One region of the Streptomyces afghaniensis genome, then DNA from elsewhere that is predicted to be linked to it. Evidence: riboswitches for the same ligand, from Rfam matches in the RefSeq annotation. Region 1 holds a riboswitch; the other holds the start of a gene.
The links. Region 1 has a riboswitch for cyclic di-AMP ahead of ACH4G3_RS14485 (M23 family metallopeptidase). Riboswitches for the same ligand answer to the same signal wherever they lie in the genome.
Positions count from the first base shown of each region.

Region 2: it holds a riboswitch for cyclic di-AMP, as region 1 does, so the genes downstream of both, ACH4G3_RS23465 (transglycosylase SLT domain-containing protein) here and ACH4G3_RS14485 (M23 family metallopeptidase) in region 1, are expected to answer to the same signal.

Region 1 is NZ_JBIRGJ010000003.1:885,648-890,210, reverse strand. It holds gene ACH4G3_RS14490 (aldo/keto reductase) at 1-589, opposite strand, end outside; gene ACH4G3_RS14485 (M23 family metallopeptidase) at 696-1,727, opposite strand; cyclic di-AMP (ydaO/yuaA leader) riboswitch at 1,739-1,895, opposite strand; tRNA gene ACH4G3_RS14480 (tRNA-Met) at 2,193-2,266, opposite strand; gene ACH4G3_RS14475 (dihydrofolate reductase family protein) at 2,320-3,465, opposite strand; gene ACH4G3_RS14470 (MarR family winged helix-turn-helix transcriptional regulator) at 3,584-4,099, shown strand; gene ACH4G3_RS14465 (GTP cyclohydrolase II) at 4,242-4,563, shown strand, end outside.
Region 2 is NZ_JBIRGJ010000006.1:224,784-229,346, forward strand. It holds gene ACH4G3_RS23455 (GNAT family N-acetyltransferase) at 1-871, opposite strand, end outside; gene ACH4G3_RS23460 (HAD family hydrolase) at 1,043-1,891, shown strand; gene ACH4G3_RS23465 (transglycosylase SLT domain-containing protein) at 1,855-2,619, opposite strand; cyclic di-AMP (ydaO/yuaA leader) riboswitch at 2,623-2,792, opposite strand; gene ACH4G3_RS23470 (polyprenyl synthetase family protein) at 3,304-4,314, shown strand; gene ACH4G3_RS23475 (LolA family protein) at 4,545-4,563, shown strand, end outside.

The DNA of each region.
Region 1 (4,563 bases):
GGAGCTCGCCCTCGTAGGTGTCGCGGGAGACCAGGTTGTAGTGGGGCTGGAGGGCCACGTACCGGGCGAGCCCCTCCCGGTCGGAGAACTCCAGGGAGGTCCGCAGCCGCTCGGCGGAGATGTTGGAGGCGGCGATGTGCCGCACCTTCCCGGCCTTCACGAGTTCGTCGAGCGCGCCGATGATCTCCTCCACCGGCACGTCGGGCTTGTCGTAGTGGGTGTAGTACAGGTCGATGTAGTCGGTGCCGAGGCGCCGCAGGGAGGCGTCGGCGGCGGCCTTGATGTTGGCGGCGGACAGGCCCTGGAACTCGGGGTGCTGGCTGACCTTCGTGGCGACGACGACGTCCGCGCGGTTGCCGCGCGACGTCAGCCACTTGCCGAGGACGGTCTCGGACTCGCCTCCCTGGTTGCCTTCCGCCCACGCCGAGTAGACGTCGGCGGTGTCGACGAAGTTGCCGCCGGCGGCGGTGTACGCGTCCAGGACGGCGAACGACTGCGCCTCGTCGGCGGTCCAGCCGAAGACGTTGCCGCCGAGGGCGAGCGGGAAGACCTCGAGGTCGGAGGAGCCGAGCTTGCGAAGAGAAGTCATGCTCTGTGTCAACGGCCGTGCGGCGGAGGCTCATTCCGCAGCGGACGCAAAACTCCCGTAAACGCCCCCGGACGAAGCCCCCGCACGAGACCTGGAACGCCGGCGCTCAGACGTTCAGGCCCTTGCCCCGCAGCCAGGCCAGCGGGTCGATGCCGTTGCTGGAACCGCCGGTGTGGACCTCGAGGTGCAGGTGCGCCCCGGTGACGTTGCCGGTCGCGCCCACGCGTCCGATGACGTCACCCGTGCTGACCTTCTGGCCGACGCTGACGCCGATGGACGACTGGTGCGCGTACCAGATCTCCGTGCCGTCATCGAGGGTCAGGACCGTCTTGTAGCCGTACGAGCCGTTCCAGCCGGCCTCGGTGATGGTGCCGCTGTGCACCGCCTTGATCGGCGTGCCCGTGGGTGCGGCGAAGTCGAGGCCGGTGTGGTAGCCGGAGGACCAGTAGGCGCCGGCCTGGCCGAAGGTCGAGGTGAGGGTGTACGAGGAGGTCGGCAGTGTGTACTGCTTGGCGAGGGCGGCGAGCCGCTCGGCCTCGGCCTTCTTCCGGGCCTCCTCCTCCGCCTTCCTCTTGGCTTCGGCGGCCTTGGCCTTGGCTTCCTTCTCGGCCTTGGCAGCGGCCTCCGCGGCCGCCTTCTGGGCGGCTTCGGCGGCGTCCTGCGCGGCCTTGGTCTCGATCTGTTCCTGCTGGTGCTCGACCTGCGCCATGATCCGGGCGCGCAGCGCCTCACCGGCGCCGGAGGTGCCCTGCTCGGTGTCGGCGGACGCCGTGGCGAGGTCGCTGAGCGGGGTGGCGGAGCCCTCGGGGGTGTCGTCGTCCGAAATGAGGGAACCCACCGAGGGCAGGTCCGGAACGGAGATCGACACCGGCGGCTTGCCGGTCTGGGCGCTGGCCATGCCGCCCGCGCCCACGGCGGCTATGACGCCGACGCCCAGGACGGTGGAGCTGCGGGCGAGCCCTCCGCCGCGCTGCTTGGTGACGCGATGCCGGCCACGGATGGGGCGGATGGACTCCGCGGTGGGGTTCCATTCCTGGAACGGGCCCTCGTCGGTGCGGTGACCGCCGTAGCCGAAGGTCTCGGTGTCGCGCTGGTTCGGCGCGGACGGGGCCGCGGGGGCAGGCCGGTTGGACGCCACGTGGGCGTACTCCTTTCCTTCCTTCTCGCCTACCGGGTTAGCTGACGGGTTCGGAGCAGGAAGGTCTCCTACGCGCGTATACCGGCCGTGCTTCCACGGCGGCATCCGCTCGATTCACCCCAAGTGGTGGTTCCCCGGTTCCCTTTCGGGATTCGGCGCGTGCGCACGGAGCCGCCTTCTGTGACGGCTGGGACGACCGCGCTGCGTTATCGAACGTTAATAGACGCGCGGTGGGTATTCCAGCGGTTCCTCTTGATCATTAACCTTTTTCGCGCGGACCAACCTGCCATGACCAGCCTAAAACGGACGAGTTGACCGCCACCCAAGTGACTCACGGGTTTTGACGGTGTGTCAGTTGTGATGCGCAGCGGCGCGATTCACTCACCGACAGTAATGGCGAGCCCAGGGAAACGCGGAAAACACCGAGGGCCGGAACCCTTTCGGATTCCGGCCCTCGGCCTTCAGTAGCGGGGACAGGATTTGAACCTGCGACCTCTGGGTTATGAGCCCAGCGAGCTACCGAGCTGCTCCACCCCGCGTCGTTGTGACTCCAGTGTACGCCATCCGCGGGACCGCTCGCGCACACCGGTGCTCAGCGGCGGCTCAGCAGGTGTCGGTTCGGTGCCTTGGCCTGCTCCTCGTGCTCCGGGAGGACGACGACCTCGACTCCACCGGCCGCCAGGACGCCGCTGCCGTCGGCGCCCGCCACGAAGGTGTCCGGCTCGCGCCAGGCCGTGACCACACGCCGTACGCCCGCGTCGAGGATCAGCCGGGCGCAGGGTGCGGGGCGGGAGGCCCGGCGGGCGCAGGGCTCCAGGCTGCTGTAGACCGTCGCGCCGGCGAGCCCGGGGCCGGCCGGGTCGAGCTTGGCCAGGGCCGCCTCCTCGGCGTGCACGAGCGGGTCGCCGCCCTCGCGGGAGTGGCCGCGGGCCAGTTCCGTGCCGTCGGCCGCGACCACCACCGCGCCGACACTGAACGCCGTGTCCGACGGCGGGCACTGTGCCGCCAGTTCGCAGGCGAGGGCCAGCCAGTGGTGGTCGGCGGCGGCGGGGAGGGGGCCGGTGCCCGGGGCGGTCGGCTCGTAGCGCATCAGGACCACGTCCTCGATCCGCCGGGTCTCCAGCAGCCGGAGCCGGCCGGACTGGTAGCCGCCGGGGCCGAAGAGGCGGGGCGCCCCGGGGTCGCCCACGAAGAGCGGGGCGAGGACCAGCTGGAGTTCGTCGGCCAGGCCCTGGGTGAGGAGCTGGGTGTGGATCAGGCCGCCGCCCTCGACCATGAGCCGTCGTACGCCCCGGACGTCGTGCAGGTGGGTGAGGAGCCGCCGCCAGTCGAGGCCGGCGCCGAGCGGGACGACGTCGGTGGCATCGGTGGCGAGGCCGAGGGCACGGGCGCGTTCGGCACCCTGGTCGGTGGTGTAGAGGACCTTCTCGCCGCCGGTGTGCCAGAACCGTGCCGCCGGATCGAGGTCGCCGGAGCCGCTGACCGTGACCTTGAGGGGGTACTCCGGCAGGCCGGCCGCGGTCCGGGCGGCTCGCCGCTCGGGTGAGTTGACCAGCAGGCGCGGGTTGTCGGCGCGGACGGTGCCGGCGCCGATCAGGATCGCGTCGACGGACGCCCGGACCTCGTCGACCCGGTCGAAGTCGGCCGGGCTGGACAGGAGCAGGCGCTCGGGGCCGGTGTCGTCCAGGTAGCCGTCGAGGGAGACGGCGGCGGACAGCAGGACGTACGGATGGGGCATCGACGCTCCCGGCTCGTGGAAAACGGGCGACTGAGAAATCGGCGGACTGAGATCGGCTGAAAACGGCGGACTGACGGGCGGTCTTGGTTCAAGTTTGAAACAAACCTACACTGGCGGCATGACGACTCGCTGGCTCACCCCTGAGGAGCAACGCGCCTGGCGCGCGTACATCGCCGCCTCCTTGCTCCTGGAGGACGCGATCGACCGGCAGCTCCAGCAGGACGCCGGCATGCCGCACCTGTACTACTCCATCCTCTCGGTCCTGTCGGAGTCCCCGGAGCGGCGGCTGCGCATGACCGATCTCGCCGAGCGGCTGAAGATCACGCGCAGTCGGCTGACGTACGCGGTGACGCGGCTGGAGAAGGACGGCATGCTGCGGCGCGAGGCCTGCCGGTACGACAAGCGGGGCAGCATCGCGGCCCTGACGGACGACGGGTTCGCCGTACTGGACCGGGCGGCGCCCGGGCATGTCGAGACCGTGCGGAGCTTCCTGTTCGACCGGCTCAGCGAGGAGCAGGTGGGGCAGCTGGAGGAGATCTCCACGGCGATCGCGCAGGGGCTCCAGGAGGACGGGACGCGGCCGGCGTCGGACGACGTGCCGTGGCGACGGAGGTCCTCCTCGGCCTGTTCGTGACCCACCTCACACCGCACCCCGATCTCATTGCTTCAAATTTAAAGCAAGGGTAGGGTTCCGGACGTGGATCTGCTTCAAATCTGAAGCAGCCTGCAAGCCGACGGCTGTGCAGCCGAACAGGAACGGAACCCGGAGGCCCCGCATGCCCGACACCCCCGCTGTCCTCGCCACCCCGCGCTCCCGCGTCCGGGTCCCGCTGCGCTTCCACGACGGTTACGAGGTCGACGCCGAAGTCGTCACCTTCCACGGCCTGGCCGACGGCCAGGAACACGTGGCCGTCGTCCTGGGCGAGCCCGGCCCGGTTCCGCTGGTGCGGCTGCACTCCGAGTGCCTGACCGGGGACGTGTTCGGCTCGGCCCGCTGCGACTGCGGCCCGCAGCTGCGCGAGGCCGTCGAGCGCATAGCCGAGCGCGGCGGCGTGCTCCTCTACCTCCGCCAGGAGGGCCGGGGCATCGGCCTCTACA
Region 2 (4,563 bases), on a different contig from region 1:
GATCGAGCATGCCGATGCCCTCGGCGGCCGCCGCCTCGGCCATGCGCAGGTGCAGCACCAGACCGGGCGAGTACTTCGCGAACTCCGGGTCGTAGGCCGGGAACCAGCAGGCCAGGACCGACGCCGAGCGCAGTCCGAAGTGCGCGGCCAGCGGCCGTTGACCGGCGTACAGCACGGACAGCGTGCCGCTGCACTCCGGTGCCCGGGTCGCGGCCAGCCGCCCCACGAGCCGGGTGATCCACTCCTGGGCGAACCGGTCCCGGCGGCCGGTCCTTCGGTACTGCGCCGACTTCCACTCCATGAGCGTGCGCAGCGCGGCCGGCTCACGCTCGTCGAACACGAACCGCAGCTCGCCGACCTGCCGGCCCAGCCTGCGCTCCTTGGCCAGGGTGGTCTTCAGGAACTTCGGCGACTGGGCGCGCAGCACCGACTCGTACGTCTCGTAGCCCTTCTCCACGTCGATGACGTAGGTGGCGTGCTCCTCGGCCGCGTACCGGACGAACAGCCGCTGCTCGGCCTCCAGGTTGTCGAAGGCGAAGCTCGACAGCGAGCAGCGCCGCAGCAGTTCGCCCGTGTCCAGCCGCAGCCCCGGCCGCAGGATCGCGCCCTGCGTGTCCGAGACGCCCAGCCCGATCGCACGGCCCTGCCCCAACGGGCCCCGCTCATGGGGCAGGAAGCCGGCCGGCTCCAGCCCCTCGTACACCACCGCGACCCGTGCCTGTGGCCTCACCAGCCCGACGGCTTCGGTGAACTCCGGTTCCATGAAGGGGTTGCGCGGTGTCTCCGACGCCGCGCGCAGCGCGCGCCAGCGCTCCTTCTCCCCCTCGCCGAGCTCCCCGGGCACACCCACACGAACACGCCCACTGCTCAACCCGACCCCCCGATCAAGTCCCCCCTGGACACTTGGAAGGTACCGCCCGAGACGGCCTCGACGGTAGGTAGCGGACCATGTTGTTGCCAACTGGTGCAGAGGCCTTCAACCGGGCAATCGGTGTCCGCCGCGGGATGAAACGAAAGGGCGCACTGTCCGTATTCTCTGATCATGGCCGCACCCATCGCATATTCACTCATCGCCACCGACCTGGACGGGACGCTGCTGCGCGGCGACGACACCCTGTCCGACCGGTCCCTCGCCGCGCTCGCGCGGGTGGCGGACGCCGGTGCCCAGCACCTCGTGGTGACGGGCCGGCCGGCGCCCAGAGTGCGGCCGCTCCTGGACGACCTCGGCTGTACGGGGCTCGCGGTGTGCGGGCAGGGCGCGCAGGTGTACGACGCCGGCGCGGACCGGCTGCTGTGGTCCATCACCCTGGACCGGGAACTGGCGGAGACCGCCCTCGGCAAGATCGAGGCCGAGGTGGGGCAGGTGTACGCCGCGGTCGACCAGGACGGGGTCGACGGGCTCACGCTCATCGAGCCGGGCTACCTCATGCCGCACCCGACCCTGCCGGCGGTGCGGGTCGACCGGCGCGACGACCTGTGGGGCGCGCCCATCAGCAAGGTGCTGCTGCGCCACCCCTACCTGAGCGACGACGAGTTGGCGGCGACGGCCCGCTCGGTGGTCGGTTCACTGGCGACCGTGACGATGTCGGGGCCCGGCACGGTCGAGCTCCAGCCGTGCGGCGTCACGAAGGCGACGGGCCTGGCGCTGGCCGCCGAGCACCTGGGGCTGCGGCCGGCGGACACCGTCGCCTTCGGGGACATGCCCAACGACATCCCGATGTTCGACTGGGCCGCCCACGGCGTCGCCATGGCCAACGCCCATCCCGAACTCAAGGCCGTGGCCGACGAGATCACCCTGTCGAACGAGGACGACGGCATCGCCGTCGTCCTCGAACGGCTGCTGGGCGGGACGGCTCAGTACGGGCCGTTGACGTTGTCGATCGAGCCGTAGCGGGCCGCCGCGTAGTTGCAGGCCGCCGTGATGTTGGCGACCGGGTCGTACGGGTCGAAGGAGGTGCCGGGCACGTGGTAGGCGGCGAAGGTCGGGTCGATGACCTGGAGCAGACCCTTGGACGGGGTGCCCTTGGCGGCGTTCGAGTCCCAGTTGTTGATCGCCAGGGGGTTGCCGGACGACTCCCGCATGATGTTGCGGTAGATGCCGTCGTACGAGCCCGGGATCCCCTTCTGCGCCATGACGTCCAGCGCCTCGCGGATCCAGCCGTCCAGGTTGTTCGCGTAGGTCTTCGCGGAGGCCTGGGTGGCCTGGGCGACGCCGCCGGCCGGCTTGGCGGGGGCCGAGGACTTGGTGGCCGTCTTCTTCACGGCGTCCGTCTTGGCCGTCTTCACCTTCAGCTTCAGACCCGGGTGGATCAGCTTCGGGTCGTCGCCGACGGCGGCGCGGTTGTCCTTGTAGAGCTGCTTCCAGCCGCCCGACACGTCGAATTTGTCCGCGATGCGGGCGAGCGAGTCGCCCTTGGTGACGGTGTACGTGACGGACTTGGAGGTCTTGGCCTGCGGCACGGACTGCGCGACGGCGGATGCGCTCTGGGCCGGCTGGGCGGCGCCGGCCTGCGTCGCGCCGAGCAGCGGGAGGGTGAGTGCCGCTCCGCCGGTGCCGACGGCTGCGACACGGCGGGTGAGCTGGCTGCTTCTGGGGCGACGGTGCTTGCCTCGGGGCATGGCGATGTTCCTCTCCGGCGCCTGCGAGGTGAGCTGTCGGGTTCGGGCCGGGAGGTGCCCGGCCGCCTACGGCGCTGTGTGCCGTACGCGGCTTCACCCCGAGCCGTTCCGCTGCGCGGACCGGCGACTTACCTGGGTCCCCCGCTCCTGCCCTGCGTGAGTGAGTCGGATGGTGTGGGGCGTCCGGGCGGCGGCAGGATTCGGCGTCCGCCGGACAGGCCCGGAACGTATGCGAGAGCACATGTCGGGAACAAGCACCGGAGTCACATCTCGAGCGGTTGACCTTGGTCAGAGGCTTATGAGGCGCTTGATCCTTTGCTGAAGCCAAGGCTCAACTTGCGTGCGGCGGAAGGAGGTACGGGTCGGTGCCGGAGTGGGATGTCACAGGGGATAACGTGATTCAACTCACTGATCACGAGTCCGTGGGGCAATTTGCACCAAGGGGAATTCGCTTATCCATCACGGCAAATCGTGCATACGTCACTACCTCCTGGTAAGTCGATAAATGTCTGCTCTTATGAGCTGATCAAAAACATGGCGGTCGTGATCGGATACCACCCGGCCTGTAACCCTGGGCGCTGGTGGTGATCGAAACGTGACCGGATACGCTGACTCGAGTGATGGCAGCGACCTATCGACAAACCGCGTGATCACCGGCAGACACCAGCAGACAGGAGACCCCTCGTGACCGACGTCGGGCCGTTCGGGCTGAGCGTGCGGGACCAGGCTCTGGAAGCCGATGTCCAGGCCGGATTGGCGGCTGTCGAGGAAGGCTTGCTCGAGGCCACCAAGAGTGAGGTGCCCTTCATCACGGAGGCCGCCCAGCACCTGGTCCGGGCCGGCGGCAAGCGGTTCCGTCCGCTGCTCGTGATGCTCTCGGCCCAGTTCGGCGACCGGTACGCGCCCGGGATCGTGCCGTCGGCCGTCGTCGTGGAGTTGACCCACCTCGCCACGCTGTACCACGACGACGTGATGGACGAGGCCACCGTGCGGCGCGGGGTGGCGAGCGCGAACGCCCGCTGGGGCAACTCCGTCGCGGTCCTCACCGGTGACTTCCTCTTCGCCCGCGCCTCGCACATCCTGGCCGACCTCGGCCCGGAGGCGGTGCGGGTGCAGGCCGAGGCGTTCGAGCGGCTGGTGACCGGGCAGATCCTGGAGACGGCCGGACCGCAGGACGGCCGCGACCCGGTCGAGCACTACCTGGACGTGCTGGGCGGCAAGACCGGCTCGCTGGTGGCGGTGTCCTGCCGGTTCGGCGCCATGATGTCCGGCGCCGACGAGACGGTCGTGGACGTGCTGACCCAGTACGGCGAGCGGCTCGGCGTCGCCTTCCAGCTCGCGGACGACGTCCTGGACATCGCCTCCGACTCCCACGAGTCCGGCAAGACCCCCGGCACCGACCTGCGCGAGGGCATCCCCACGCTGCCGGTGCTGCGGCTGCGTGAGCGTGCGGCCCGGCTCGGGCTCGCGGACGACATCGCCCTGTGCGAGCTGCTGGACTCCGACCTCACCGACGACGACCGGCACGCCGAGGCCCTGCGCCTGCTGCGGGCCCACCCGGCGCTGGAGCAGGCCCGGCGGGACACCGTCCGCTACGCCCAGGACGCCCGCTCGGCGCTGGCACCGCTGCCCGAGTGCGCCGCGAAGACGGCGCTGGTGGAGCTGTCCGACGCCGTGGTGCACCGGGCCGGCTAGCGCGTTTTCCCCCACGACCCCTACGGGTCGGGGGAGAAGCAGCCCTCTCGTGTCATACCGGAGCAGTACGTGGAGTTGAGCCCGGGGTCTGACGTATCTCGCCGGCCGATTTGGTCAGATAGTCACCACGGAAAACACCACTCCTCACCAGTTCGGGTGAGAATGGCGGCTCAGGGACGAGTGCGTGCACGACACGGACAGCCGCCGCCGATCACGGAGGTAGGGCACACATGGCACCGTACGCATCCG